Regions from separate parts of the Streptomyces sp. NPDC048424 genome, predicted to be linked through region 3. Evidence: riboswitches for the same ligand, from Rfam matches in the RefSeq annotation. Region 3 holds a riboswitch; each other region holds the start of a gene.
What was found. Region 3 has a riboswitch for thiamine pyrophosphate ahead of thiC (phosphomethylpyrimidine synthase ThiC). Riboswitches for the same ligand answer to the same signal wherever they lie in the genome.

Region 1 (9,756 bases), on a different contig from region 3:
CGGATCAGCTCCGATGCCAAGAACCTGAAGTCGACCGGGGACGACCCGCTGGGCGAGGCCGGGGACGAGGGGGCGGGGACGGCCCTGCCGCCGTCGTTCCTCAAGCTCGACCCGCCGGACCACGACCGCCTGCGGCGGATGACGAACCGGCCGTTCGGACCGCCCCACGCCCCCCACCGGGTGCACGACATGCGCGACGAACTCGGCGGCCTCGTCACCGGGCTCATCGACTCGATCTCCGAGACGGGCAACCTGGACCGGGTCGACCTGGTGGACCAGTTCGCGTACCCCTTCCCCGTCACGGTCATCTGCCGGCTGCTCGGCGTGCCCCACGAGGACGAGCCCAAGTTCCACGTCTGGGCGGAGACCCTCGCCGCGAGCCTGGACCCCGACCCGGACGCCGACCCCACCCAGCACGGCAAGGGAACCATGGACGCCCGGATGGAACTGGGCATGTACCTGGCCGGGTTGATCGAGGAGCGCCGCAAGAAGCCGGGCACCGACATGCTGTCCCAGCTGGCGACCGACGACGGCCCGGACGGGTCGATGACCACCATGGAGGCGCTCAGCACCTCCGCGCTGCTGCTGATCGCGGGCCACGAGACCACGGTCAACCTGATCACCAACGGGATGCTGACCCTGCTGCGCCACCCGGACGTCCTCAAGAGGCTCCGAGAGGACCCCCGTCTGTCCGTCCCCATCGTCGAGGAGCTGCTGCGGTACGAGCCGCCCGTGCAGCTGCTCCCGCAGCGCAGCACCCTCTCCGACATCGAGGTCGCCGGCGTCACGATCCCCAAGGGCGCCTCCCTGTGGCTGGTCCTGGCCTCCGGGAACCGTGACCCGAAGCGGTTCGAGAACCCGGACCGCTTCGATCCCGACCGCAAGGACATCCAGCACCTCGGACTCGGCAGCGGCATCCACAGCTGCTTCGGGGCGCCGCTGGCCCGGCAGGAGGCGCAGCTCGCGCTGAGCGAGCTGGCCCGCCGGCTGGAGAACCCGCGGCTGCTGGAGGACCCGCCGCCGTACCGTCAGAACGCGGTCCTGCGCGGGCCGCGCCACCTGCCGATCGCCTGCGACGGCATCCGTCCCTAGGCCCGCTCCGATCAGGCCGGGTCCGCCGGGAGTACGACGACCTCGGACGGGGTGAAGGTCACCGCGACCCGGTCCCCCACGGCCGGCGCCCCGTCCAGCCCGCACTCCGCCTCCAGGTCCGGCCCCGCCTCGGGCCGCAGCCGCAGCGCGACGTGCGTGCCGCGGAAGGTGCGGGACACCACCTCGCACCGCAGGCCGGCCGCGCAGAGCGCCACCCCCGCCGGACGGATCAGCAGCCGCTGCTCTCCCTCGGGGGATGCCTCCGGGACCGGGACCTTGCCCCACGGGGTCCCGGCCGCCGTGCCCGAGATCACGGCCGGGACCACGTTCTCGAAGCCGAGGAACCGCGCCACGAACTCCGACGCGGGCCGCTGCCACACCTCCAGCGGGGTTCCGGCCTGCGCGATCCGGCCGTCCCTCATCACGATCACCCGGTCGGCCAGCGCGAAGGCCTCCCCCTGGTCGTGGGTGACGGCGAGCACCGTGGTGCCCAGCCTGGAGAACAGCTCCTGGAGTTCCACCACGAGCCGCTCCCGCAGCCCGCGGTCCAGCTGTCCCAGCGGTTCGTCGAGCATCAGCAGCCGCGGCGACGGCGCCAGTGCCCGGGCCAGCGCCACCCGCTGCTGCTCGCCGCCCGACAGGGAGGCCACCGCCCGGCCCTGGGCCCCGGGGAGCCCGACCAGTTCCAGCAGTTCCGCCACCTGGGACGCGTAAGCGGCGCGCGCGCCACCGCGCATCCGCAGGCCGAAGGAGACGTTCGCGCCGACGTCGCGGTGCGGGAAGAGCTGGTGGTCCTGGAACATCAGGCCCACGCCCCGCCGGTGCACGGGCACGCCGGACTGGTCGTCCCCGCCCAGCAGCACCCGGCCCGCGGACACCTGCTGGAGTCCGGCGACGACCCGCAGCAGCGTGGACTTGCCGCTGCCGCTCGGCCCCAGCACACACACGATCTCGTGCTCGGCGACCTCCAGGTCCACGGAGTCGACGACCGCGCGCTCACCGAAGCGGACCGACACCCCTTCCAGCTGAAGCAGTGTCATCAGAACTCCCCGGAGGTCTTGTCGGGTCGCAGTCGCTCCAGCACCAGCAGGGACACCGCGCACACCAGCATCAGGATCGTGCTCAGGGCCATCGCCTGCCCGTAGTTCATCTCGCCGGCCCGCCCCAGCAGCCGCGCCACGGCCACCGGCAGCGTCGGCTGGTCCGCCCGCGCGATGAACACGGTCGCGCCGAACTCGCCCAGCGAGACGGCGAAGGCGAATCCGGCCGCGATCAGCAGCGCCCGCCGCACCAGCGGCAGGTCCACCTCCCGCCAGGCCCGCAGCGGTGACGCTCCGAGCACCGCGGCCGCCTCCCGCAGCCGCCCGTCCACCGCGCGCAGCACCGGCAGCATGGTCCGTACGACGAAGGGCACGCCCACCAGCGCCTGCGCCAGCGGCACCAGGATCCACGAGGTCCGCAGGTCCAGCGGCGGCTCGTCCAGGGTGATCAGGAAGCCGAAGCCCACCGTCACGGCGGACACCCCGAGGGGCAGCATCAGCAGCGCGTCGAAGCCCCGTACGAAGCGGCCCGCGCGCCGGGTCAGCGCGGCGGCCGCGAGTCCCCCGATGAACAGGGCGATCGCGGTGGCGGCGAGGGCGTACCGCAGGGAGTTCCAGATCGCCTCCAGCGGCGGCACCAGGAAGGTTCCGCCGCCGGCGCCCGCGTCCTGGAGCGCGCGGTAGAAGCCGAGGCCGTATCCGCCGGGGGCGTCGAAGGACCGCTCGACCAGCACGCCCAGCGGGAGCACGATCAGCAGCGCCACGGTCAGCAGCACCGCGCCCAGCAGCGTGCGCTGCGCCCAGCCGCGCGGCCGGTGCGTGGTCCGGCCCGGGTCCACCAGCCGCAGTGCGGTCTCGCGCCGGCGCACGGTCCGGGCGTGCACGGCGAGGATGCCGCCGATGGCGGCGAACTGCACCATCGTCAGCACGGCGGCCGTCGACAGGTCCAGGAGCTGCGCGGTCTGCCGGTAGACCTCCACCTCCAGGGTGGAGTACGCGGGGCCGCCCAGGATCAGTACGACGCCGAAGGAGCTGAAGGTGAACAGGAAGACCATCAGCGAGGCGGCGGCCACCGACGGGGCCAGCGCGGGCAGCGTCACGCGCCGCCAGGCGGCGAACCGGCCGGCGCCCAGCACCCGGGCGGCCTCCTCCTGGCGCGGATCCAGCTGGGCCCACAGCCCGCCGACCGTGCGGACGACGACCGCGTAGTTGAAGAAGACGTGTGCGAGGAGGATCGCCCAGACGGTGGTGTCGAGCCGGACCCCCATCGTCTCGTCCATCAGCCCGCCGCGCCCCAGCAGTGCGAGGAAGGCGGTGCCGACGACCACGGTCGGCAGCACGAAGGGAACGGTCACCACGGCCCGCAGCAGCTGCTTGCCGGGGAATTCGAAGCGCGCGAAGACGTACGCGCCGGGGAGTGCGATCAGCAGCGTGAGGACGGTGGAGGCGAGCGCCTGCCAGGTGGTGAACCACAGCACGCCGGCGATGTCGGGCCGGGTCAGGACCTCGCCGATCCGGCCGAACTGCCAGCCCTCGTCGGTCTTGAGGCCGCGTCCGACGATCGCGACGACCGGGTAGGCGAAGAACAGCCCGAAGAAGGCCAGGGGCACGGCCATCAGGGCGAGCCGGACGGCGGTCGCCCGGCCGCCCTCACGGGGGCCGGGGCCCGGCGCGGCGCCCCCCGACGCCGCGCCCGACCCCTTGGTACCGCTTACTTCACGACGAGCGAGGTCCATGCCTTGACCCACTGCTCACGGTTCTTGGCGATGGTCTCGGGAGCCACGTTCTCGGGCTTCTCGACCACCACTCCGTGCTTCGTGAACAGCTCCGGCAGGGCAGCGTCCTTCGTCACCGGGTTCACGAACATCTGGAGCGGCATGTCCTCCTGGAACTTCTTGCTGACCAGGAAGTCCAGCAGGGCCTTGCCGCCCGCCTCGTTCTTCGCGCCCTTCAGCAGGCCGGCGAACTCGACCTGGCGGAAGCAGGTGCCGGTGGCGACGCCCGTCGGGGCCTCGGCCGGCTGCGGCTCGCCGTACAGCACCTCGACCGGCGGGCTGGAGGCGTAGGAGACGACCAGCGGGCGGTCGCCCTTGGCCTTCTTGCCGCCCGCGGAGCCGGAGAACCGCTCGTTGTAGGCCTGCTCCCAGCCGTCGACGACCTCGACGCCGTTGGCCTTGAGCTTGCTCCAGTAGTCCTTCCAGCCCTCCTCGCCGTACTTGCCGACGGAGGCGAGCAGGAAGCCGAGGCCGGGCGAGGAGGTCGCGGCGTTCTCGGTGACCAGCAGGTTCTTGTACTCGGGCTTGACCAGGTCGTCCAGCGTCTGCGGCGGGGCGATCTTCTTGTCGGCGAAGTAGGCCTTGTCGTAGTTGACGCAGATGTCGCCGGAGTCGATCGGGGTGACCCGGTGCTCCTTGTCGAGCACGTACTCGGGCTTGACCGCGTCCAGGCCCTTGGCCTCGTACGGCGTGAAGATGCCGTTGTCGAGGGCGCGCGAGAGCAGGGTGTTGTCCACGCCGAAGAACACGTCGCCGCGCGGGGAGCCCTTGGTCAGGATCTCCTGGTTCAGGGCGGCGCCGGCATCGCCGGACTTCAGCACCTTGACGGTGTAGCCGCTCTGCTGCTCGAACTCCTTGAGGACCGTGTCGGTCACGTTGAAGGAGTCGTGGGAGACGAGGGTGACGGTCTTGTCGGTCGTGCCCGCGGACTTGTCGTCGGAGTCGCCGCATGCGCTGAGCGTGGTGACGCCCAGCGCGGCCGCGAGCGCGGCGCCCGCGATCTTCTTGGTGGTGCTCACTGGTGAATTCCTCCTGGGATGTCCAGGAGAAGACGCGGCCCTGCCCGGCGCTCTGTGGGAGCGGACGCCGGGCAGGGCGCAACAGCTTGAGTGGTGACCGAACTTCCTACCCCGAATGACCGGGGCGAGGTTCAGAGGGTCTGCGGATGACGGATACCGCACTCTCAGCGCTGTGGCGCTCCCCTGTCGGAATATGAAATTGGTTCGGCCACAGGGTACCCCGTGGCCGAATATGACCTCCGCTGACCGGAACCTAGCGCTCCGAGGCCGCGAGCTGGCCGCACGCGCCGTCGATCTCCTGGCCGCGGGTGTCGCGTACGGTCACGGGCACGCCGTGGCGGGCGATGGCCTCCACGAAGGCCTTCTCGTCCTCGGGCCGCGAGGCGGTCCACTTCGAGCCGGGCGTGGGGTTCAGCGGGATCAGGTTGACGTGGACGCGCTTGCCCTTGAGCAGCTTGCCCAGCAGGTCACCACGCCAGGCCTGGTCGTTGATGTCGCGGATCAGGGCGTACTCGATGGAGATCCGGCGGCCGGACTTCTCCGCGTACTCCCAGGCCGCGCCGAGCACCTCGCGGACGTTCCAGCGGGTGTTCACGGGGACCAGCGTGTCGCGCAGCTCGTCGTCGGGCGCGTGCAGCGAGACGGCGAGACGGCACTTGAAGCCCTCGTCGGCGAACCTCAGCATGGCCGGGACCAGGCCTACGGTGGACACGGTGATGCCCCGCTGCGACAGGCCCAGGCCGTCGGGCTCGGGGTCGGTGAGCCGGCGGATGGCGCCGACCACGCGGTTGTAGTTGGCGAGCGGCTCGCCCATGCCCATGAAGACGATGTTCGACAGCCGCGCCGGGCCGCCGGGGACCTCGCCGTCGCGCAGCGCGCGCATGCCGTCGACGATCTGGTGCACGATCTCGGCGGTGGAGAGGTTGCGGTCGAGACCCGCCTGGCCGGTGGCGCAGAACGGGCAGTTCATGCCGCAGCCGGCCTGCGAGGAGATGCACATGGTGACCCGGTCGGGGTAGCGCATCAGCACGGACTCGACGAGCGTGCCGTCGTGCAGCTTCCACAGGGTCTTGCGGGTGGTGTCGTCGTCGCACGAGATGTGCCGGATGACGTTCATCAGGTCCGGCAGCAGCTCCTGCTGGAGCTTCTCCCGCGAGCCGGCCGGGATGTCGGTCCACTCGGCCGGGTCGTGCGCGTAGCGCGCGAAGTAGTGCTGGGAGAGCTGCTTGGCCCGGAACGGCTTCTCGCCGATCGCGGCGACCGCCTCACGGCGCTCGGCCGGGGTCATGTCGGCGAGGTGCCGGGGCGGCTTCTTGGCCCCGCGAGGGGCGACGAAGGTGAGCTCTCCCGGAACGGGGCGGGCCATGGCAGGTACTCCTTGTAAGACGAAAGGCGCGCCGCAGAAGCAGCGCGCCTTTCTAGAGTAACCGCCCGGCGTCTCACACCGCCTTTTCGCAGGTCAGCCGGTGCCCACGAAGGCCGCCAAGAGCAGCCACACCACCGGGGCGGTCGGCAGCAGCGAATCGAGCCGGTCCATGATGCCGCCGTGGCCCGGCAGCAGGGTGCCCATGTCCTTGATGCCCAGGTCCCGCTTGATCATGGACTCGCCCAGGTCGCCCAGGGTGGCGCTGACCGCGACCGCGAGGCCGAGCAGGAGGCCCTGCCACCAGGCGCCGCCCACGATCAGGAACTCCATGCACAGCGCGCCGGCCGCCATCGCGAAGGCCACCGCGCCGAAGAGTCCCTCGCGGGTCTTTCCGGGGCTGATGCGCGGCGCGAGCTTGGTCTTCCCGAAGCGCCAGCCGACCGCGTAGGCCCCGGTGTCGCTGACCACGGTCAGGAGCAGGAAGGTGATCACGCGCTGGGGGCCGTCGTCGGCGGTGAGCAGCATCGCGACGAAGGTGGCCAGGAAGGGCACGTAGAACGCCGCGAAGGCGCCCGCCGTGACGTCCTTGAGGTAGTCCTCGGGCGGTTCGGTCATCCGCCACACCAGGACCGCCAGCACGGTCAGGGCCATCGCGACCCAGGCGCCCTCGGCCCCCCGGACGTATCCGGCGATGACCATGGCCGCGCCGCCGACCGCGAGCGGGACGAGCGGGGCCTTGATGCCCTTCTTCTCCTGCAGCCGGGAGGTCAGCTCCCACAGGCCCACGACGACCGCGACGACGATGACGCCGACGAAGACCGCCTTGACGATCAGCAGCGAGGCGAAGATCACCGCGCCGAGACCGACGCCGACCCCTATGGCGGCACGCAGGTCCCGGCCCGCACGCTTCTTCGGCGGCGGGGGCGAGGCGTCCTGCGGCTGCGGGGCATGCGGAGGCGGGGGGCTGGGCATGGGCTCCTGCGGCGGCGTATCGGCGCGGAAGAGGGGGCCACCGTCCAGGGCGGCCCCCCGATCGCGTGCTTCCCGGTCGTCGAAGTCACGGCCGGCGGCATCGGGCACGATGGGCATGGGCCGAGTGTGCGGGCCCACCTGCGCATCGTATGCGGGACCCGCCGGAACCGGCTCCGGCTGCCAGGAAGTGTCGTTCATCAGACTTCGAGGAGCTCGGCTTCCTTGTGCTTGAGGAGCTCGTCCACCTGCGCGACGTACTTCGCGGTGGTGTCGTCGAGCTCCTTCTCCGCGCGACGGACCTCGTCCTCGCCGGCTTCCTTGTCCTTGACGAGCTTGTCGAGGGCGTCCTTGGCCTTGCGGCGCACGGCGCGGATGGAGACCTTGGAGTCCTCGGCCTTGGTGCGGGCGACCTTGATGTACTCCTTGCGGCGCTCACCGGTGAGCTCGGGGAAGGTCACCCGGATGATCCGGCCGTCGTTGCTCGGGTTGACACCGAGGTCGGAGTCGCGGATCGCCTGCTCGATGTTGCGCAGCGCGGACGCGTCGAACGGGGTCACGATGGCCATGCGCGGCTCGGGCACCGCGAAGGAGGCCAGCTGGTTGATGGGCGTGATGGCACCGTAGTAGTCCGCCACGATCTTGTTGAACATCGCCGGGTGCGCACGGCCGGTGCGAATCGCGGCGAAGTCTTCCTTGGCGACGACGACGGCCTTTTCCATCTTCTCCTCGGCCTCGAGGAGGATCTCTTCGGTCACCACGTGCTCCTGCATGTCTTGAATGGATGGTTCGGGCGGGCGGGGCCGGCGGGGCCGGTCCGGGCTCGGTCCGACGGCGGACCGCTCAGGCCCGGGTTTCCTGGTCGCTGACGAGCGTGCCGATCTTCTCACCCTTGACGGCGCGGGCGATATTGCCCTCGGCGAGCAGCTCGAACACGAGGATCGGCAGCTTGTTGTCGCGGCAGAGCGTGATCGCGGTGGCGTCGGCGACCTTGAGGTCGCGGGAGAGGACCTCGCTGTACTCCAGCGCGTCGAACTTCACCGCGTCCGGGTTCTTCTTCGGGTCGGAGTCGTAGACCCCGTCGACACCGTTCTTGCCCATGAGCAGGGCCTCGGCGTCGATCTCCAGGGCGCGCTGGGCGGCCGTGGTGTCGGTGGAGAAGTACGGCATGCCCATGCCCGCGCCGAAGATGACGACGCGGCCCTTCTCCAGGTGGCGCACGGCACGCAGCGGGATGTACGGCTCCGCGACCTGGCCCATGGTGATGGCGGTCTGCACGCGGGAGTCGATGCCCTCCTTCTCCAGGAAGTCCTGGAGCGCGAGGCAGTTCATGACGGTGCCCAGCATGCCCATGTAGTCGGACCGGGCCCGGTCCATGCCGCGCTGTTGGAGTTCGGCGCCGCGGAAGAAGTTGCCGCCGCCGATCACGACGGCGATCTCCGCGCCGTCGCGGACCACCGCGGCGATCTCACGCGCGATGGCGTGGACGACGTCGGGGTCGACGCCCAGTCCTCCGCCACCGGAGAAGGCCTCGCCCGACAGCTTCAGCATGAAGCGGCGGCCCTTCTTGTCCTGGTCGCTCTTGTCGTCGGATGCGGTGTGGGGGTCCACGCCCTGATTCATGGAGATCTCCTCGTGCACATACGAAGAAGGCCATTGCCGGTGGGTCCTTGCGGTTCCCTCTACGGCAATGGCCTCCTCGTCAGATCTGCGGTCGCCTCGCGCAAGCGCGGACGACTGCCTCAGACCCTACCGGGGTCCGGTGTCCGTCGCGTACGGACGGACTCAGATGCCGACCTTGATGCGGGTGAAGCGCTTCAGGGTGACACCGGCCTCGTCCAGAACCTTCTGGACGGACTTCTTGTTGTCCAGGGCGTACGCCTGGCCGAGCAGCGTGGCGTCCTTGAAGAAGCCGTTGACGCGACCCTCGACGATCTTCGCGATGGCAGCCTCGGGCTTGCCCTCCGCGCGGGTGACCTCTTCGGCGATGCGACGCTCGGACTCGACCTTCTCGGCCGGGACGTCCTCGGCGGACAGCCACTGCGGGGCGAACGCGGCGATGTGCTGCGCGACGCCGCGGGCGACCTCGGCGTTCTCCTTGTCGAGCTCGACCAGGACGCCGATCTGGAACGGCAGGTCGGGCATCGTGCGGTGCATGTACGCGGTCACGTAGCCGCCGTTGAACTGCGCGAAGCGGTCCAGGACGATCTTCTCGCCGAGGTTGGCGTTGGCCTCGTCGACGAAAGCGGTGACGGTCTTGCCGGGCTCGATCTCGGACGCGAGGAGCGCCTCGATGTCGGCCGGGGAGGTGGCGGCCACGTGGGCGGCCAGCTGGTTGGCGACGGCCAGGAACTTCTCGCCCTTGGCGACGAAGTCGGTCTCGCACTTCAGCTCGACGATGACACCGGAGGTGTTGTCGTCGGCGATGAGGGAGACGACCGCACCGTTCTCGGCAGAACGGCCTTCGCGCTTGGCGACGCCCTTCTGACCCTTGA
Region 2 (9,756 bases), on a different contig from region 3:
GGTCGATGGCCTCGACCTCGACCTGGCGGTCCGCCTGGAACATCTCCGTGATCGTCTGTCCGACGCGCACGTGGAAGAGCCGCTGGTAGTTCGGCAGGCCGTCGAGCATCAGGATGCGCTCGGTGATCTTGTCCGCGTGCTTCATCTCGTCGATGGATTCTTCACGCGTGTACTTGGCGAGCTTGGTCCAGCCCTTGTTGTCCTGGATGCGGTAGTGCAGCCAGTACTGATTGATGGCCGTCAGCTCGCCGGTCAGCTGCTCGTTCAGAAACTCAAGGACCTCGGGGTCGCCCTGCATCGCAGAGGCTCCTTCCAGGCAATGTCAGTTACGTGACGGGGCTGGGGGTACCTCCCAGTGGTAACTGGGGGATCTGCGCGCATCCTTGCACTGCCGCCGGAGGCCGTCCAGTAAGTGCCTCCTTAGTGGGAGTTGCCGTGACTTGCCCGAATCGGTCCAGACCTGGTCATGACCACCCTGCCCAGTCTGTCACCATGGAGTCATGGGTCAGCCGGAAAGCCGGGAATCTCCGGGAGCAGAGCCGCTGGAGCTTCCACCGGGGCAGCGGCTGCAGCGGGGCTGGCCGGTCACCCATTACGGGCCCGTGCCCAAGTTCAAGCCGGACCGCTGGGAATTCCGGGTCTTCGGCGCGACGGCCGACGGGGACAAGCACTGCTGGAACCACGAGGAGTTCACGGCCCTGCCGTTCGACTCCGTCGTGGCGGACCTGCACTGCGTCACCAAGTTCAGCATGCAGGGCGCCGAATGGGGCGGTGTGCTCGCCCGCGAGATCCTGGCCCTGGCGCCGCCCGCGCCGCAGGTCACGCACGTGATGGTGTGGGCCGAGTACGGCTTCAGCTCCAACCTGCGGCTGGCCGACTTCGCTTCCGCGCGGACCGTCTTCGCCACCCACCAGGGCGGTGAACTGCTCACCGCCGAGCACGGTTTCCCCGTGCGGCTCGTGGTTCCGCACCTGTACGCCTGGAAGGGCCCCAAGTGGGTCCGCGGCATCGAGTACATGACGGCCGACCGCCGCGGCTTCTGGGAGGAGCGCGGCTACCACAACATAGGCGACCCCTGGCGCGAGCAGCGCTACTCGTACCAGGAGGAGCCCGGGGACGGTCCCGAGCTGTAGGCCCGGGGGCGGCCGGCCCTCAGTGGTGGTACTGGTGGACGACCGCGTGACCCTTGCCGCGGCCGATCATCCACTTGTTGACGGGGACCGTGACCACGAAGGCGACGGCGAGCGAGAGCGCGAGCACCGTCCAGAACAGCGGCTCCGAGAGGTGCGCGTCCATCGCGCCGGGCCACAGGGCGATCACCCCGTTGTCGATCAGCTCCATGACGGCGATCGAAAGGGTGTCGGCGGCCAGGGCCACCCGGATGGCCGTACGGAGGTCGACGCCGGCGGAGAGGATCCCGCGCAGGGTGAGGGCGTAGCCGAAGAAGAACGCCAGCACGATCGCCAGGATCATGGTCGACACGTTCCCCCACCCGAGTGCCGTGCCGATGATCATGCCCAGCACCTCGCCGATGGCGCACCCGGTGAGGCAGTGGAGGGTGGCCCGGGCGGCCATGGCCCAGGTGGCCTTGCCCGCGTGAGGGCCGGTCTCGTGACCGTGGCCGCCGTGGTGCTGGTGGTCTTCGTGATGCCCGTGGTCCGCGTGTGCCTGCTCCATGACGACCCCCTGATGGGAAATGCCGAGTAGCGGTGCTGTCGATATGACAGAACCGTATACCCCCCGGGGGTATTCCTCAAGGGATCACCGGATCACTGCGGGCCGCGCAGCTCCTTCAGCAGCGCCACGTCCGCCGCATGCCCTTCCTTGCCGCCCGGGGTCTCGGTGATCAGCGGTACGCCCTCCATCGCGGGGTGCGTGAACAGCTCGGCGAAGGCCTCCCGGCCGATGTGGCCCTGCCCGATGTTGGCGTGCCGGTCCTTGTGTGCGCCCACGCCCTCCTTGGAGTCGTTCGCGTGGACCAGCTTCAGCCGGCCCTCGCCCACGGTGTCCACCAGCAGGTCGAGGGTCACCTTCGTCCCGCCCGGCTCCGCCAGGTCGTGACCGGCCGCGAAGATGTGGCAGGTGTCCAGGCAGATCCCCAGCTTCGGGTGGTGGTCGAGCGCGTCGAAGTAGGGGCCGAAGTCCCACGTGCGCGAGCACAGCGAGGAACCCTGCCCCGCCGTGGACTCCAGCAGCAGGAAGGGGTCGTCCTCGTGCGTCAGCTCGTCCAGCAGCGGCAGCATGTGTTCCCTGACCTGCGCGTACGCCGCCTCGCGCGGCCGGCCCCCGGTGGCCGACCCGGTGTGCACGACCACGCCGAGCGCGCCGATCTCCCGGCCGCGGCGCAGGGAGTGGCGCAGCGACTCCACCGACTTCTCCACGGTGGCCCCGTTGTGCGAGCCGAAGTTGATCAGGTACGGGGCGTGCACGTACGCCGGAATCGCCTCGGCCGCGCACTGCGCCCGGAACAGCTCGTCCTGGGCCGGATTGCCGACCGGGGTGGCCCAGCCGCGCGGATTGGCGACGAAGACCTGGACGGCCTCGGCGCCCATCTCGCGGGCGTAGGGCAGCCCGACCTTCGCGAGGCCGCCCGCCACGGGGACGTGCCCGCCGACTGGATTGCGTACCACTGCGTCTTACAGCCCCTTGGTCCGGATGGTGATCGTGCTGCCCTCGGGGGCGTTCAGCCCGCCCAGCACCGACTGGGCGTCCACCGTGTTGCTGAAGGAGAGGAAGGGACGCTCCACCTTCACCTTGAAGCCGGCGGCCTCCAGCGCCTTGCGGGCCGCCTCCACGTCCTGGCCGGTCACGTTCGGGACCGGAACCGGGCGCGGGCCCTTGGACACGGTCAGCGTGACCGTGTCACCGGCCGCGGCCTGGGTGCCGGCGCCGATCGACTGGTTGGCGACCGTGCCGGCCGCCGCGGGGGAGTTGACCTGCTCGGGGGCGGTCGCCACCTTGAGCCCCAGCGCCTCCAGGCTGGCCGTCGCCTGGTCGACGGGGAGCCCGGTCACGGTCGGGACCGACACCGGGCGGCCCTTGCTGACGACGAGCGAGACCGCCGTGTCCGGCGCCCGCTTGTCGCCGACCGCCGGGTCGGAGCTGATCACCGAACCCAGAGCGACGTCCTGGCTGAAGGCCTGCGTGACGATGCCGGGCGCCAGCCCGGACTTCGTCAGCTCGGCCTTGGCCTCCTCCAGCGGCCTGCCCTTGAGGTTGGGCACGGCAACGACCTCGGGGCCGCGGGAGATGGTGAGGGTCACGGCGCCGTTGCCGCGGATCCGCCGGCCGCCCGGGGGATCGGTGTTCATCACCGTCCCGCGGTCGAAGGCGTCGCTGAACTTCCGGTCGACCCCCTTCACGCCGAGCCCCGCCGCGGACAGCTGGGACCGGGCCTGCGCCTCGGTCTTGCCGAGCAGGTTCGGGACCTTCGTGAACTGGCCGGAGTTGATGTACCAGACGCCGGTGCCCACCCCGAGGGCGAGCAGCACCCCGGCGATGATCAGGAACACGCCACGGCGGGGGCGTCCGGCGGGCGCCTGCCGGTGCGCGGCGGGCGCGGCGGGCGGCGGCGGCAGGGTCTCCAGCCGGGAGGTGAGGTTCACGGGCTGCGCGGCCACCGGGCGCGGGATCACACCGGTGCGGTCCTCGGCGGAGGACCGCACCTCGGCGCGCGCCTGCGGCGGTACGGCGTCCAGCTCGGCGTCGCTGAGCCGGCCGCGGGCCTCACGGGTGAGGCCGAGCAGCGCGGCGGCGTCGTAGGGGCGCAGCTCGGGATTGCGGGCGGTGGCCTGCGCGACGAGCTCGTCGAGGCCGACGGGGAGCCCCGGGACCGCGGCGGACGGCGGCGGGACGTCCTCGTGGAGGTGCTGGTAGAGGACCTGCGCGGGGCTGTCGCCGAGGTGGGGCTTGGCGCCGGTGAGCATCTCGTAGAGGACGACACCGCAGGCGTAGACGTCCACGCGGGTGTCGGCGACGCCGCTCTCGATCTGTTCGGGGGCCAGGTAGGAGACGGTGCCGAGGACGGATCCGGTGGTGTTCGTGACCGAGTCCACGGACCGGACCAGCCCGAAGTCGGCGACCTTGACCCGGCCGTCGTCGCCGATCAGGACGTTCTCGGGCTTCATGTCGCGGTGGACGAAGCCGGCCCGGTGGGCGGCGCCGAGGGCGGCGAGCACGGGTTCGAGGATGTCGAGCGCGGCCCGCGGCTGGAGCGCGCCGCGCTCGCGGAGCACGTCGCGCAGGGTGCAGCCGGAGACGTACTCCATGGCGAGGTAGACGTACGGCCCGTCCGTGCCCTGGTCGAAGACGGCGACCACGTTGGGGTGGGCGAGCCGGGCCACGGACTTCGCCTCGCGGATGAAGCGGTCGACGAAGGCGGCGTCGGCGGCGAGCGCCGGGTGCATCACCTTCAGGGCGAGCACGCGGTCGAGGCGGGTGTCGACGGCCCGGTAGACCGTGGCCATGCCGCCGGCCGCGATGCGGGCGTCGATGCGGTAGCGGCCGTCGAGCACGCGCCCGACGAGGGGGTCTTCCAGGGTCGTATCCACGCCGCGATTCTATTGGGGCGCCGCGGCTACCCCGCCTGGGTGGTCCGCCTTGCAGCGCAGCTGTGACGTCCGAGCCGCCCGCGCCGCCGCCACCAGGGGCTCCGCGCCTTTCAGCCTCGCCGGCGTTTGAGGCGCGGGCGCGGAGCGCCGTAGGGGGTCCGGGGCGGAGCGCCGGCGGGAGACCCGCGGGTCAGAACGCCGGGCGTTCGGGGTCCAGGACGGCTCGGCCCTCCGCAGGAGAGGAGGCCTCGGCGAAGCGGCGTTGCGGAATGCGCCCCGCGCGGAACGCGAGCCGCCCCGCCGAGACGGCGTCCCGCATGGCGGACGCCATCAGCACCGGCTCCTGCGCCCGCGTCACCGCGGAGGCCAGCATCACCGCCGCGCAGCCCAGTTCCATCGCGAGGGCGGCGTCCGACGCCGTGCCCGCGCCCGCGTCCAGGATGACCGGTACCGACGCCCGCTCCGTGATCAGCTCGAAGTTGTGCGGGTTGCGGATGCCCATCCCCGAACCGATGGGGGACCCGAGCGGCATGATCGCCGCGCAGCCCACGTCCTCCAGCTTCCGGGCGAGCACCGGGTCGTCGTTCGTGTACGGGAGGACCGTGAAGCCCTCGTCCACCAGGATCTCGGCGGCGTCCAGCAGCTCGACGCCGTCCGGCAGGAGGGTCCGCTCGTCCGCGACCACCTCCAGCTTGATCCAGTCCGTGCCCAGTGCCTCCCGGGCCAGCCGGGCCGTGAGCACGGCCTCGCCCGCCGTGAAGCAGCCCGCCGTGTTGGGCAGGACCGCGATGCCGAGCCTGGTCAGGACGGAGAGGACGGAGCCCTGGACCGTGGGGTCGAGGCGCCGCATCGCGACCGTGGTGAGTTCGGTGCCGGAGGCGACCAGGGAGCGTTCCAGCACGTCCAGGCTCGGGGCCCCACCGGTGCCCATGATCAGGCGGGAGGAGAAGGTCCGGCCGCCCAGGGTGAAGAGGTCGTCAGCCATGCCGCTCAGCCCCCCTGGACCGCGGTGAGGATTTCGACCCGGTCGCCGTCGCCCACCGGCGTGGCCGGCCACTGCCCGCGCGGGACCACGGTCTCGTTGAGGGCCGCGGCGACGCCGGAGGGGGCCGCGGTCAGGGTGGCGACCACCGTGTCGAGCGTGGTGCCGGCCGCGACCTCGCGCGGCTCGCCGTTGACGGAGACGGAGACGGATACGGGGAGGCTCATGCGTACGACTCCTGACGTGCGGCGGAGAACCGGCGGGGGCTGAAGGGGCGCGCGATCTCCGGAAGTTCGCCGGTGGCCAGCAGCTCCACGAGCACCTCACCGGTGAGCGGGGTCAGCAGCACCCCGTTGCGGTAGTGCCCGGTGGCCAGGTGCAGGCCCGGCAGGTCGGTCGGGCCGAGCAGCGGGGCGTTGTCGGGCGAGCCGGGGCGCAGCCCCGCCCGGGTCTCGGTGAGGGGGAGTTCGGTGATGCCGGGGACCAGTTCGTGGGCGTCGCGCAGGAGTTCGTAGACCCCGCCCGCGGTGACCGTGGTGTCCCAGCCGAGTTCCTCGCTGGTGGCGCCGACGACGAGCTCGCCGTTCTCGCGCGGCACCAGGTAGACGTGGCTGCCGCGGACGACCGCCCGGACGGTCCGGGAGAGGAACGGCGCGTAGGCCGGGGGCACCGACAGCCGCAGGACCTGTCCCTTGACCGGCCGTACGGGAGGCACCACCTCCGCCGGTACGCCCGCCAGCCGGCCGCTGAGCGAGCCCGCCGCCAGCACCACCTGGCCGGCGCGCAGCTCCGTACCGTCGTCGAGCGCGGCCCCGGCCGCCCGGTCGGCGGTGACCAGCAGCCGTTCCACCGCCGCCCGGTGGATGATCACGCCGGCCCGCTCGCAGGCGGCCAGCAGGGCGGCCGCGAGCCGGCGCGGGTCGACCTGGTGGTCGCCGTCCACGCGCAGGCCGCCGCGTACGCCCGGGGCGAGCATGGGCTCCAGGCGGCGGCACTCGCGGCCGGTGAGCCACTCGGACTCCAGGCCGCAGCGGCGCTGCAGCGCGTGCAGTTCCCGCAGGTGGAGGCGGTCGTCGGCGTCGAGGGCGACGGCGAGGGTGCCGCAGGTGCGGAAGCCGATGTCGATGCCGCCGCTCGCGTCGGCGAGCTCGGCGGCGAAGTCGGGGTAGCGCGCGGCGGAGGCGAGACCGAGGCCCAGCAGGGCTTCCTCGCCGTAGTGCAGTTCGGTGACGGGGGCGAGCATGCCGGCCGCGACCTGGGCGGCGCCGCCGCCGGGTGCCGGGTCGGCGAGTACGGTGCGCAGCCCGCGCGCCGCGGCCCGCCAGGCGGTGACCAGGCCGATGATCCCGCCCCCGATGACGAGGACGTCGGATCCCTTCAGAGATGAGTGCATGGGCGTCCAGCCCCTCCCTTCGCCGGCATGACCCGGATCAGGTTCGTACGGTCGGAGGCCGGCCAGCCTCCCTCTCAGCCCGGTGCGCCGGACTCCCGCGATAGGTACGGTGGCCAGACTAACCCGGCCGCGGACGGCCGGTAAGGCGGCACCTATTCCTGACGGAGCGTCAGATGACTAGGGTGGCCGGGTGAGCGAGCAGACGGAACACAATCAGCGCGGCGTCGTGATCGTCGGCGCCGGAATGGCCGGGGTGCAGACCGCGGTCGCCCTGCGCGAGCAGGGCTTCGACGGCCCCCTGACCCTGCTGGGAGCCGAACCCCACCAGCCCTACGACCGACCCCCGCTGTCCAAGGCGGTCCTGCTCGGCAAGGCCGAGGACTCCGCCTTCGACGTGGACTTCGAGGGGCTCGGCATCGAGCTGCGGCTCGGCACCGAGGTCACCGGACTGCGGGCCGCCGACCACGAGCTGGACACCGAGGCCGGTCCGGTCCCGTACGAGGTCCTCGTGCTCGCGACCGGCGCCGAGCCGCTGACCCTGCCCGGCACCGAGGGCGTCCCGGGCGTCCACCTGCTGCGCACCCTGGACGACGCGGCGCGGCTGCGCCCGGTCCTGGCGGGCGCGCCCCGGGCGGTGGTCGTCGGGGCGGGCTGGATCGGCGCCGAATTCGCCACCGCGGCCCGCGAGGCCGGCTGCGCGGTGACCGTGGTCGAGGCGGCGGACCGGGTGCTGGCGGGGGCACTGCCCGCCGAGGTCGCCGAGCCGATGGCGCGCTGGTACGAGGAGGCCGGCGCCGAGCTGATCACCGGCGCGAAGGTGGCCGGGATCGAGGAGGGCCGGGTCCTGCTCGCGGACGGGCGGACCCTGCCGGCCGGCGCGGTCGTCGTGGGCATCGGAGCCCGGCCCGCCACCGCATGGCTGGCCGGGACGGGCGTGGAACGGGGCCCCGACGGCTCGGTCACCGCCGACGCCCACCTGCACACCTCGCTGCCCGGGGTGTACGCCGTCGGCGACTGCGCCTCCTTCCCGTCCGCGCGGTACGGGAAGCGGCTGCTCGTCCACCACTGGGACAACGCGCTCCAGGGGCCGCGGACGGTCGCGGCGAACATCCTGGCCGGGGCCCGGGCGGTCGGGGAGGCGGGTGAGGCGGGTGAGGTCTACGACCCGGTGCCGTACTTCTGGTCCGAGCAGTTCGGGCGCTTCGTGCAGTACGCCGGGCACCACGGCGGGGCCGACACCCTCCTCTGGCGCGGCGACCCGGCCGGGGCGACCTGGTCGGTGTGCTGGCTGCGGGCCGGCGCCCTGGTCGCCGTCCTGGCGGTGGGCCGCCCCCGCGACGTGGCCCAGGGCCGCAAGCTCATCGAAGCGGCGGTGCCACTGGACCCGACCAAGGTCGCGGACCCGGCCACCCCGCTGAAGTCGGCCACGGCCTGAATTCCGGCCTCGCCGGCGTTCGGGACGCGGGGTCCGGGGCGGCGCCCCGGTACGGGCGGCGACCCGTACGGGGCCGCCCAGGTACCGGCGGCCAGTCCGAGATGGCAGGCTTGTCTCCGTGACCGAGATTGACGCAAAGATCGATGCCCTTGTCCCCTCGTGGCTGCACCTCCCCGACATCGCGGAGATGCTGAACATCGAGGTGACCCGGGTCCGCCAGATGGTGAAGGAAGGGCAGCTCATCGCCGTACGCCGGGGCGAGAACCGCGCCCTGCAGGTACCGGCCCCCTTCATCGACGGTGACAAGGTCGTCAAGGGCCTGGTCGGGCTGCTGACCGTGCTGCGCGACGACCGCTTCACCGACGAGGAGATCCTGGAGTGGCTCTTCACCGAGGATCCGACCCTGCCCGGCACGCCCGTGCAGGCGCTGAGCGAGAATCGCGGCACGGAGGTGAAGCGCCGCGCTCAGGCGCTCGCCCTCTGACCTGATCCGCAGTTCGCTCCACCGCGGTGTACGGGCCCGCGCCCGTACACCGCCTCCACCACGGGGGGTCCACCCATGCAGCTGTCCGACGCCCGGCTCTACCTCTGCACGGACGCCCGCAAGCGGCAGGGTGACCTCCCCGAGTTCCTCGACGCCGTCCTGGCCGGAGGCGTGGACATCGTCCAGCTCCGGGACAAGGGCATGGAGGCGGGGGAGGAACTCGAACACCTCCGGGTGTTCGCCGAGGCCGCACGCCGCCACGGCAAGCTCCTCGCCGTGAACGACCGCGCCGACGTCGCCCACGCCATCGGCTCCGACGTCCTGCACCTCGGCCAGGGCGACATCCCCGTCCCCGCGGCCCGCGCCATCCTCGGCGAGCACGTGCTGATCGGCCGTTCCTGCCATGCCGAGGACGAGGTCGACGCGGCCGTCGCCGAGCCCGGCGTGGACTACTTCTGCACCGGCCCCTGCTGGCCCACGCCCACCAAGCCCGGCCGCCACGCCCCCGGCCTGGGGCTGGTCCGGTACGCGGCCTCGCTGGAGCAGGACCGCCCCTGGTTCGCCATCGGCGGCATCGACACCACGAACCTGGACGAGGTGCTGGACGCCGGCGCCACCCGCGTCGTGGTCGTCCGCGCCCTCACCGAGGCCACCGACCCCGGTGCGGCCGCCGCGGAGCTCGCCAAGCGCGTCCGGGCCCGGCGCGGCTGAGTCCTGTCCGCCCGGACAGAGGCCGAAGGCCCGGAGGTCGCAAGGGCAGGGCGAGCGCCTAGCGCCCCGGCCCCCGCTTGACCAGAGCCGGCCCCCCAGGTGTCCAAAAACGTGTCCAAAAGGCGGACAGCGCTTCGGTGACCGGCCGGCCGCGTCTAACCTGCCCACATGGCCTCTGGTACCGCTTCCACCTGGTCGGAT
Region 3 (9,756 bases):
CCGACACTGATCGGTTCGGTGCAGAGGGCGCTGAGACTCCTCGAAGCAGTGGGGTCCCATAGCGAGGGAGCGCCGGCGAAACAGCTCGCGCGCGAGGCCGGGCTCCCGCTTCCCACCGCGTACCACCTGCTGCGCACCCTCACGCACGAGGGCTATCTGCGCCGGGAGGGCGGGGTCTTCGTCCTGGGCGACGCCGCGGGTCGGCTCGCCGGTGGGGGACTCCAGCAGAAACGTCGCAGCATGATCCTCGACTCCCTCGCGCACTTCCGCGACGCGGTCGGGGCCCCCGTCTACTTCGCGGTCTACCGCGAGGGTGAGATCGAGGTCGTGGGCGTTTCCGACACCCAGGCCAGCCCGGCCTGCGAGGAGTGGGCCGACTTCCGTGCGACCGGCCATGCTCACGCCATCGGACAGTGCCTGCTCGGACAACTCGACGAGGAAATGCGCAAGGACCATTACGACCGTCATCCGGTCGAGCCGATCACCGCTTATACCGTGCGGGATCTCCGGTCCCTGGAGTACCGGATCGGGGCCCTCGGGCGAATGCAGCCAGTAACCGAACGCCAGGAATATGCGCTTGGCACAGTCTGTGCGGCCATCCCCATCACAGCGGGCGATACCGCCGCAACCATGGCGATTTCTCTACCCTTGCACCAGGAAGATCGATTGCTCTATGTAGTCGATCGGCTACGGAGTGAAGTAGGCGCGCTGTTGAGCACCCTCTCGTTCTCTATCAGTATCTGAAAACTCACTCCTTGTGATCTGCTAGCGCTTCCACCACTCTTGTCAAGAGGAGCCTGGGGGATCATTCCTGGCCACTTCCACTACAGCGGGGTAGGCAATGCGCGAGTCGGTACAGGCAGAGGTCATGATGAGTTTCCTCGTTTCCGAGGAGCTCTCGTTCAGGATTCCGGTGGAACTCCGGTACGACGCCCGTGATCCCTACGCGGTCCGGCTGACCTTCCACCTTCCCGGAGACGCGCCCGTGACCTGGGCGTTCGGCCGGGAGCTCCTCCTCGACGGCATCAACAAGCCGTGCGGTGACGGCGATGTGCACATCGCCCCCACCACTCCGGAAGACCTGTCCGACGTCCACATCCGGCTGCAGGTCGGCGGCGACAGGGCCCTGTTCCGCGCCAGCGCGGCGCCGCTCGTCGCGTTCCTCGACCGCACCGACCGGCTCGTACCGCTCGGACAGGAGCGGAACCTGGGCGACTTCGAGGAGAACCTCGACGAGGCGCTCGGCAAGATCCTGGCCGAGTCGAAGCAGAACGAGCAGAACGCCGGCTGACCCACCACCCTCAGCGCTTGCGCCGCCGGCCCCGGCCGCCGCGGACCGGCGGCGAGGCCGGCGTGACGTTCGGGGATCCCGGCCGGTCGGCGGAAACCACCAGCGAGGCCAGCGCCGTCGTCACCGGGACCGAGGCCACCAGTCCGATCGAGCCCACGAGGGTCCGTACGATCTCCACCGCGACCAGCTCGCTGTTCGCCACCGAGCCCATGCTGCTGTTCGCGATGGAGAACAGCAGGAGCAGCGGCAGTGCGGCACCCGCGTAGGCCAGCACCAGGGTGTTGACCACCGACGCGATGTGGTCGCGGCCGATCCTGATCGCCGCCCGGTACAGGCCGCGCGGCCCCATCGAGGGGTCCGCCGCGTGCAGTTCCCAGACCGCCGAGGTCTGGGTGACCGTCACGTCGTCGAGTACGCCCAGCGATCCGATGATGATGCTCGCGAGCAGCAGACCGCTCAGGTCGATGTCCGGGTAGAGCCCGTGGATCAGCCCGGTGTTGTCGTCCGTGTTGCCGGTGAGGGACGCCCAGTCGATGAACACCGAGCCCAGCAGACCGATCAGCAGCAGCGAGACGAGGGTGCCGAGGACGGCGACCGAGGTGCGGGCGGTCAGGCCGTGGCACATGTAGAGCGCGATCAGCATGATGGCGCTCGCCCCGACCACCGCGACCACGAGCGGGTTCGAACCCTGCAGGATGGCCGGGAGGATGAAGAGGGTCAGCACGCCGAAGCTGACGATCAGCGCGATCAGGGCGAACAGCCCGCGCATCCGCCCGACGAGGACGACCGCGACCGCGAAGATGCCGGCCAGTACCGCCAGGGGGATCTTGCGGTTCACGTCGATCACGGAGTACTGGAGGTCGCGGGGGGCGTCCGGCGCGTACGCCACGACCACCTCCTGGCCGTCCGTCAACTGCCGTGGCGCCCCCGGCTGGACGATCTCCACGAAGGTGCGGCCCTTGTCCGGGCCGGTGCCGACCTCGACGGTGGCCTTCGCGCACTCCCCGGTCTGCGCCGCCTGGGCCTCGCGGCCCTCGGGCGTGGTGGGGTCGGCGGTCGGCGGTACCTGCGCGGCGTTCACGGACTTGCAGTCGACGTGTTCGAGGGAGACGACCTTGCCCTGCTGCGTCTGCCGGTCGAAGCCCACCCCCGTGCGCTCGTGGCCGGGGGCGCCGCCCGGCCAGAGCACCACCATGCCGATGAGGACGGCGGTGGCGAAGGGGATCAGTACGGCCGCGATGACCTTGCGCAGGTGCTTCGAGACGGGGGCCGCCGGGCCGTGCCCGTGGCTGTGACCGTGACCGTGCGAATGACCGCCGGAGGGGCCGGCGGACGGCCCGGACGAGTGCTCTGCGGAGTGCCCGGGGCCGTGGTGCTCGTGGCCGTTGTGGCCATGGGGCTGTGTGGGCTCGGTGGGGGGCTGCGGCGAGGGCGTCACCAGCAGATCATCGCAAGAGATGAGGGGGCCCACTGTTCAGCACGCCATGGATGACGCTAGCGTGGGGGCACCTTTGCACAACGCGGGAGCTCGGAGCACCGGGCTGAGAGGACGCTGATCACCGTACGCGCATCACGGATGCGTACGGGAGGAGGCTGCGTCGACCGCCGAACCTGTTACCGGGTAATGCCGGCGTAGGGAGATAGGTCTCATGACCATTCAGGACGCACGCACGCCTGCCGTCAGCCAGGACGCCGACGGCCAGACCGAGCGCCAGCCCGGCTGGCACAAGGGCTACGTCGCGGGCTCCCGCCCCGACATCCGGGTGCCGGTCCGCCAGGTCCACCTCACCAACGGCAAGGACGTGACGCTCTACGACACGTCCGGTCCGTACACCGACCCGCAGATCGAGACCGACGTCCGCCGGGGCCTCGCCCCGCTGCGGGAGAACTGGATCATCGGCCGCGGCGACACCGAGGAGTACGCGGGCCGTCCCGTGCGCCCCGAGGACGACGGCATCAAGCACACCTCGCCGCGCGGTGGCCTCAAGAACCTCGACGCGGTCTTCCCGGGCCGCCCGCGCCAGCCCCGCCGGGGCCGTGGCGGCGCCGCCGTCACGCAGCTCGCGTACGCCCGCCGGGGCGAGATCACCCCGGAGATGGAGTACGTCGCGATCCGCGAGAACGTCTCCCCCGAGGTCGTCCGCGAGGAGATCGCCGCAGGTCGCGCGGTGCTTCCCGCGAACGTGAACCACCCCGAGATCGAGCCGATGATCATCGGCAAGCGGTTCCTGGTGAAGGTCAACGCCAACATCGGCAACTCCGCGGTCACCTCCTCCATCGAGGAGGAGGTCGACAAGATGACCTGGGCGACCAAGTGGGGCGCCGACACGGTCATGGACCTCTCGACGGGCCGCAACATCCACACCACCCGCGAGTGGGTGCTGCGCAACTCCCCCGTCCCGATCGGCACGGTGCCGCTCTACCAGGCGCTGGAGAAGGTCGACGGCCGCGCCGAGGACCTGACCTGGGAGATCTACAAGGACACGGTCATCGAGCAGGCCGAGCAGGGCGTCGACTACATGACGGTCCACGCCGGCGTGCTGCTGCCCTACGTGCCGCTGACCGCCCGCCGCAAGACCGGCATCGTCTCGCGCGGCGGCTCGATCATGGCCGCGTGGTGCCTCGCGCACCACAAGGAGAACTTCCTCTACACGAACTTCGAGGAGCTCTGCGAGATCCTCGCGACGTACGACGTCACGTACTCGCTGGGCGACGGCCTGCGCCCCGGCTCCATCGCGGACGCCAACGACGCGGCCCAGTTCGCCGAGCTGAAGACGCTGGGCGAGCTCAACACGATCGCCAAGCGGCACAACGTCCAGACGATGATCGAAGGCCCGGGCCACGTCCCGATGCACAAGATCAAGGAGAACATCGACCTCCAGCAGGAGATCTGCGAGGAGGCGCCGTTCTACACGCTCGGCCCGCTGACCACGGACGTCGCACCCGCGTACGACCACATCACCTCGGGCATCGGCGCCGCGATGATCGCCTGGTGGGGCACCGCGATGCTCTGCTACGTCACGCCCAAGGAGCACCTGGGCCTGCCGAACCGCGACGACGTGAAGACCGGCGTCATCACCTACAAGATCGCGGCGCACGCCGCCGACCTGGCCAAGGGGCACCCCGGTGCCCAGGAGTGGGACGACGCGCTGTCGGACGCGCGGTTCGAATTCCGCTGGGAGGACCAGTTCAACCTGGCCCTCGACCCGGTCACGGCCCGCGAGTTCCACGACGAGACCCTCCCCGCCGAGCCGGCCAAGACCGCGCACTTCTGCTCCATGTGCGGTCCGAAGTTCTGCTCGATGAAGATCTCGCAGGACATCCGCCGCGAGCACGGCGGTGACCTGAAGGCCGACGAGATCCAGGCGGGCATGGCGGAGAAGTCCGCCGAGTTCGCGGCCTCGGGCAACCGCGTCTACCTGCCGCTGGCGGACTGACGCGACGCACGAGCGGAGGGCGCCGCTCCATGGCCTGTCGGGCCGGGGCGGCGCCTGCCGCGTGAGGCGACCACGAGGTACGGGTCCACCGTGGCTCGTGGCGCACGGCGGGTCCGCGGGGCGCCACGAGCCCCGGCGGTTACTCCGGCCGCTGCTCCGGGCCGCCGAAGTCCGGGCTGGTGAAGTCCGGGGGCGTGTAGCCGGGGCGGGGCCCCTCCGAGGGGGATCCGGGACTGGTGAAGTCGGGCCGGGAGTAACCCAGGTTGGGGATGCGCCCGGCCGCCGGCGTTCTGGGGGTCGGGAAGCCCGGCCCCGCGCTCGGATCGGCCAGCGCGTCCCGCAGGAACGGCATGATCCCCCGCTCCAGCAGGGCGTGCCGCCAGGCCTCGCGGGCCCGCGCCACCTCGTCGGGTACGGCCTCGGTCTCGTCCGCCACCACTTCGGTCGAGCTGTTGCGGACGGCCGTCACCAGCAGCCCGATCACCGCGAACAGCAGCGCCGCCACGGTGAGCGCGCCGAACAGCCAGCCCGCCGTCAGCATCGTCTCGGCGAAGGCGGGTTCGGGCTCGATCAGCTTCAGGCTGTAGCCCACGAGCAGGAATATCAGCATGGCCGTGCCCGCCAGGACGGGCGCGAGGACCGCGACCACGGCGCTGACGCCCGCGCCGCCGCCCATGCCCTGTCCGCCGTCCTCGTCCCCCGCGGCGCCGGGTGTGGACAGCACCTCGTCGCGTCGTTCCTCGCGGACCTTCACGTAGTGGCCGTACTCGGCGGCGGCCGCCGCCGCCAGCAGTGCGCTGGCCCCCTGGGCCATGGTGCGCAGCTGTTCGGCGTTCAGCCGTTCGCCGAGGGTGGCGAGCTCGGGCCGTTCGTTCGCGGTGCGCAGCGCCTCGTCGAGGAGCCGGTCGAATTCTGGTCGGTCTTCGGTCAGCAGGTGCGGAGCGCTGGTCATGTGCATCCCCCGATGCTCCGTGGAAGCCGGTATCCCCGCGTAGAACGGGGCACCGGCACAAACGGAGGAGAGCCTGCTACGGATAGAGCGATGGTAGAGCGCCCGCACCACGCCGTGACAGGGGCTTTCCGGAAATACCCCTATGCGTAAGCTCTCAGTCGCTCAGAGGGAGTTGTACGACAAGCAGCTTGCCCGCCATCGTCACCCCGCCGTCCATCGCGATGGCGAGCCCTTCCGCGTACACGTGCGGGCCGTCCACGGCCTCCGGGCCGCGCGTCTCGTCCCCGTCCTCGGTGCCCACCTCGCCGAGCAGGTACGGGATGGGGCTGTGCCCGTGCACGACGCGGCTTCCGCCGTAGGTGCCGAGCAGTTCGCGAACGGCCTGCGGGCCGGTCCCCTCGTCACGGAAGGCGAACCGCTTGGTGAACTTGCGGAAGAGGTCCCAAGTGATGTCGGCGTCGCCCCGGTTGAGGAGCTCGTGGATGGTGTCGTTGACGTCCTCGATGGAGTCGCCGTAGTCGAGGTAGGCCGTGGTGTCGGAGTGGAGCAGCAGGTGGCCCTCCTCCAGGACGGCCGCGTCCAGCCGCGACATCCACTGCAGGTGTACGTCCTGCAGGCGATCCATGTCGGAGCGCTGGCCGCCGTTGAGGAGCCAGGCGGCCTGGAAGGTGGCGGTGCCGGCGCCGGAGACGACGGGGGTGTCGCCGAACCGCTTGGCGCCGATGAGCAGCAGCTCGTGGTTGCCCATCAGGGCCTTGCAGTAGCCCCCGGCGGCGGCGGCCTCGGCGGACAGCCGCATCACGAGGTCGATGACGCCGATGCCGTCGGGGCCGCGGTCGGTGAAGTCGCCGAGGAACCAGAGCCGGGCGTTGCCGGCGGACCAGCGGCGTTCCGCGTCGATGAGGCCCTGGGCGTGGAGTTCGGTGACGAGCTCGTCGAGGTAGCCGTGGACGTCGCCGACGACGTAGAGCGGGCCAGGGCCGTCGGCTGCGGCCTCCTGCGGGACGTACTGGACCTGGACGGTGTCGCCGGGACCGCCGAGGGCGCCGCGGCCGATGATCGGCAGGTCGCGGTGGGTCGGGGTGTAGCCCTCGAAGTCGTCGTCCTCGGGGGTGTGGCTCGTCGCGTGCACGGGATGCGAGGCCGGCGGCGCGGTCGGCGGTGCTGCGGTCGGCGCGGTCGGCGCCGGCGCGTAGCCGGGCTGCGGCGGCACGGCCGGCACGCTCGGCGTGCCGTCGTCGTAGTACGCCGGGTACTCGCCGTAGACGGGAGCCTCGCCGGGATTCCCGGCGTAGGCGGCGGGTTCGGTGGCTGGAACCCGGAAGTCCCGCAGCGTGTCCGTCCGCATCGCGGGTCCCTGACCGGCCCCCTGAGTCATCGACCCCTCCACCACCGTCGCGCTGCCGTACACCTGCGGACCCTCCTGACCTCCGGGGAGGAGGGTCCGTGATGTCGTGCGCCCATCATAGGAATGCGGCTCGCGCTCTGTGACGCACCAGGGGTGGTGAATCCTTTGCGGAGCCGATCGTTCCTACCGTTTTCTACCGATATCGGTGTTGCTGAAATGCTCGGCCGGGTCCTCGACAGGCCGACCGGACGGTCTGGCGGTCAGTCCTTGGCCGGGGAACGGGGCGGACTGACGGTCGTACGCGGCTGCCTGCGCTGCGACGAGGTACGGATGATGAGCTCGGTCGGGACGACCTGTTCGACGGGTCGCCCGGTGTCCACTCCCTCGATCGCGTCGATGAGCAGCTGCACGACGGCGGTGCCGATGCGGCGCGGTTTGAGGGAGAGCGTGGTGATGGGCGGTTCGGTGTTGGCGTAGACGGTGGACTCGCTGCAGCAGACGAGCAGCAGGTCCTCGGGGACGCGCAGGCCGTAGCGCCGGGCGGCGGCGAGCAGGTCGGTGCCGTTGGGGTCGAAGAGCCCGTAGACGGCGTCGGGCCGGTCGGGTCGGGCGAGGAGCCGGTCGGCGGCGACGGCGCCCGCGCACGGGTCGTGGGCGGGGTAGGACTCGTAGACGGGGTCCTGGCCGACGCGCTCGCACCAGTTGAGGTAGGCGGTGGTGGAGAGCCGGGTGTAGGTGTCGGTGGTGGTGCCGGTCAGCAGCCCGATCCGGCGGGCGCCGGCGGCGGCGAGGTGGTCGAGCAGGCCGAGTACGGCGGCTTCGTGGTCGTTGTCGACCCAGGCGGTGACGGGGAGGGAGCCTGCGGGGCGGCCGTCGGAGACCACGGGCAGGCCCTGGCGGACCAGTTCGGTGACGACGGGATCGTGGTCGGAGGGGTCGATGACGACGGTGCCGTCGAGGGCGACGTTGGACCACACGTCGTGGCGGGAGGTGGCGGGGAGGATGACGAGGGCGTAGCCGCGGGCGAGCGCGGCCGAGGTGGCGGCCCTGGCCATCTCGGCGAAGTAGGCGAATTCGGTGAAGGTGAAAGGTTCATCCCCGTACGTCGTCACGGTCAGGCCGATGAGGCCCGACTTGCCGGTACGGAGGGTGCGGGCGGCGGCCGACGGGCGGTAGCCCAGTCGGTCGGCCACCTCGCGAACGTGGCGGCGGGTGGCGTCCGGCAGCCGCCCCTTGCCATTGAGCGCGTCGGAGACGGTCGTGATGGAGACGCCCGCCGCGGCGGCCACGTCCCTGATGCCGGCCCGGCCCTGTCGGCCGGCGGCCCGCCGGGTGGTCTCGGTCCGGCTCACCTGATGCTTCCCTGCTGCTGTCATGGCGAGCCGATAGTAGGGCTCGGTGGGGTGGGTGGTCCGGGTGCATATGCACGCGTTGACAGGCACGATTCCGCATGGTTCGCCACCCCCAATGACCTTGGAAATGAAGGTATTTGATCGCTAAGAGTGAGGGTGGAGCTTGTCGGCGGGTCCGGGCATGCCAAAACGGTGTGGTCTCGGGACGGTCTCAACTCACCTGCACGAGGGACGCGCGCCACGGCGCAGGCCACCGGCGCGCGCATATATGCGCGCGCTCCCCCGCATTCCAGGCGCCCCCATTCTCGGAACGGCGGAATCCTCATAAGGTGAGCAGTATTGAGTCGACGGCGACGTCGGACGGGACGGTCGAGGAGGACCTGCGGTGAGCGAGAAGAGCCCGAAGCTGCGCGCCGAGCTGGACGGCATTCCGACGTACAAGCCCGGGAAGCCGGCTGCCGCGGGAGGGCCCGTCGCGTACAAGCTGTCGTCGAACGAGAACCCGTACCCGCCGCTTCCGGGGGTGCTGGAGACCGCGGTCTCGGCGGCCGGCAGCTTCAACCGGTACCCCGACATGGCCTGCACCGGCCTCGTGAACGAGCTCGCCGAGCGCTTCGGGGTTCCGGTCGAGCACATCGCCACGGGCACCGGCTCGGTCGGCGTGGCCCAGTCGCTGATCCAGGCGGCGGCCGGCCCGGGCGACGAGGTGATCTATGCCTGGCGCTCCTTCGAGGCGTACCCGATCCTCACGCAGATCTCGGGCGCGACCTCGGTGCAGGTCCCGCTGACCGACGGGGACGTGCACGACCTGGAGGCCATGGCGGCGGCGATCACCGACCGGACCCGGCTGATCTTCGTCTGCAACCCGAACAACCCCACCGGCACCGCGGTGCGCCGCGCCGAGCTGGAGCGCTTCCTGGACCGGGTGCCCTCGGACGTCCTGGTGGTCCTGGACGAGGCGTACCGCGAGTTCGTGCGCGACACGGACGTCCCGGACGGCGTCGAGCTCTACCGCGACCGCCCGAACGTGGCCGTGCTGCGTACGTTCTCCAAGGCGTACGGGCTGGCCGGCCTGCGGGTCGGCTTCGCCATCGCGCACGAGCCGGTGGCCGCGGCGCTGCGCAAGACGGCCATGCCGTTCGGCGTCAGCCAGCTGGCGCAGGATGCGGCGGTGGCCTCGCTGCGCGCCGAGGACGAGCTGATGGGCCGCGTCGGGGCGCTGGTGGGCGAGCGTGCGAGGGTGCACGAGACGCTGCTCGCCCAGGGCTGGTCCGTGCCGGACACCCAGGCGAACTTCGTGTGGATGCGGCTGGGGGAGCGGACCGCCGAGTTCGCGGCGGCCTGCGAGAAGGCCGGTGTGGTGGTCCGGCCCTTCG

Region 1: it holds a riboswitch for thiamine pyrophosphate, as region 3 does, so the genes downstream of both, AB0D29_RS29785 (thiamine ABC transporter substrate-binding protein) here and thiC (phosphomethylpyrimidine synthase ThiC) in region 3, are expected to answer to the same signal.
Region 2: it holds a riboswitch for thiamine pyrophosphate, as region 3 does, so the genes downstream of both, thiO (glycine oxidase ThiO) here and thiC (phosphomethylpyrimidine synthase ThiC) in region 3, are expected to answer to the same signal.

The regions. Positions count from the first base shown of each region.
Region 1 covers NZ_JBEZKE010000027.1:35,802-45,557, reverse strand. The annotation lists gene AB0D29_RS29800 (cytochrome P450) at 1-1,092, shown strand, start outside; gene AB0D29_RS29795 (ABC transporter ATP-binding protein) at 1,104-2,132, opposite strand; gene AB0D29_RS29790 (iron ABC transporter permease) at 2,132-3,748, opposite strand; gene AB0D29_RS29785 (thiamine ABC transporter substrate-binding protein) at 3,844-4,926, opposite strand; TPP riboswitch at 5,012-5,121, opposite strand; gene rlmN (23S rRNA (adenine(2503)-C(2))-methyltransferase RlmN) at 5,180-6,292, opposite strand; gene AB0D29_RS29775 (phosphatidate cytidylyltransferase) at 6,386-7,462, opposite strand; gene frr (ribosome recycling factor) at 7,462-8,019, opposite strand; gene pyrH (UMP kinase) at 8,105-8,884, opposite strand; gene tsf (translation elongation factor Ts) at 9,047-9,756, opposite strand, start outside.
Region 2 covers NZ_JBEZKE010000020.1:109,706-119,461, reverse strand. The annotation lists gene bfr (bacterioferritin) at 1-298, opposite strand, end outside; gene AB0D29_RS26340 (sulfite oxidase-like oxidoreductase) at 501-1,133, shown strand; gene AB0D29_RS26335 (DUF4396 domain-containing protein) at 1,153-1,677, opposite strand; gene AB0D29_RS26330 (deoxyribonuclease IV) at 1,770-2,630, opposite strand; gene pknB (Stk1 family PASTA domain-containing Ser/Thr kinase) at 2,637-4,550, opposite strand; gene AB0D29_RS26320 (thiazole synthase) at 4,741-5,535, opposite strand; gene thiS (sulfur carrier protein ThiS) at 5,541-5,759, opposite strand; gene thiO (glycine oxidase ThiO) at 5,756-6,925, opposite strand; TPP riboswitch at 6,923-7,034, opposite strand; gene AB0D29_RS26305 (FAD-dependent oxidoreductase) at 7,116-8,360, shown strand; gene AB0D29_RS26300 (Rv2175c family DNA-binding protein) at 8,479-8,844, shown strand; gene thiE (thiamine phosphate synthase) at 8,920-9,555, shown strand; gene metF (methylenetetrahydrofolate reductase [NAD(P)H]) at 9,724-9,756, shown strand, end outside.
Region 3 covers NZ_JBEZKE010000015.1:26,645-36,400, forward strand. The annotation lists gene AB0D29_RS21865 (helix-turn-helix domain-containing protein) at 1-744, shown strand, start outside; gene AB0D29_RS21870 (SsgA family sporulation/cell division regulator) at 842-1,291, shown strand; gene AB0D29_RS21875 (YibE/F family protein) at 1,302-2,762, opposite strand; TPP riboswitch at 2,802-2,947, shown strand; gene thiC (phosphomethylpyrimidine synthase ThiC) at 2,941-4,728, shown strand; gene AB0D29_RS21885 (hypothetical protein) at 4,868-5,686, opposite strand; gene AB0D29_RS21890 (metallophosphoesterase) at 5,835-7,073, opposite strand; gene AB0D29_RS21895 (LacI family DNA-binding transcriptional regulator) at 7,289-8,404, opposite strand; gene hisC (histidinol-phosphate transaminase) at 8,766-9,756, shown strand, end outside.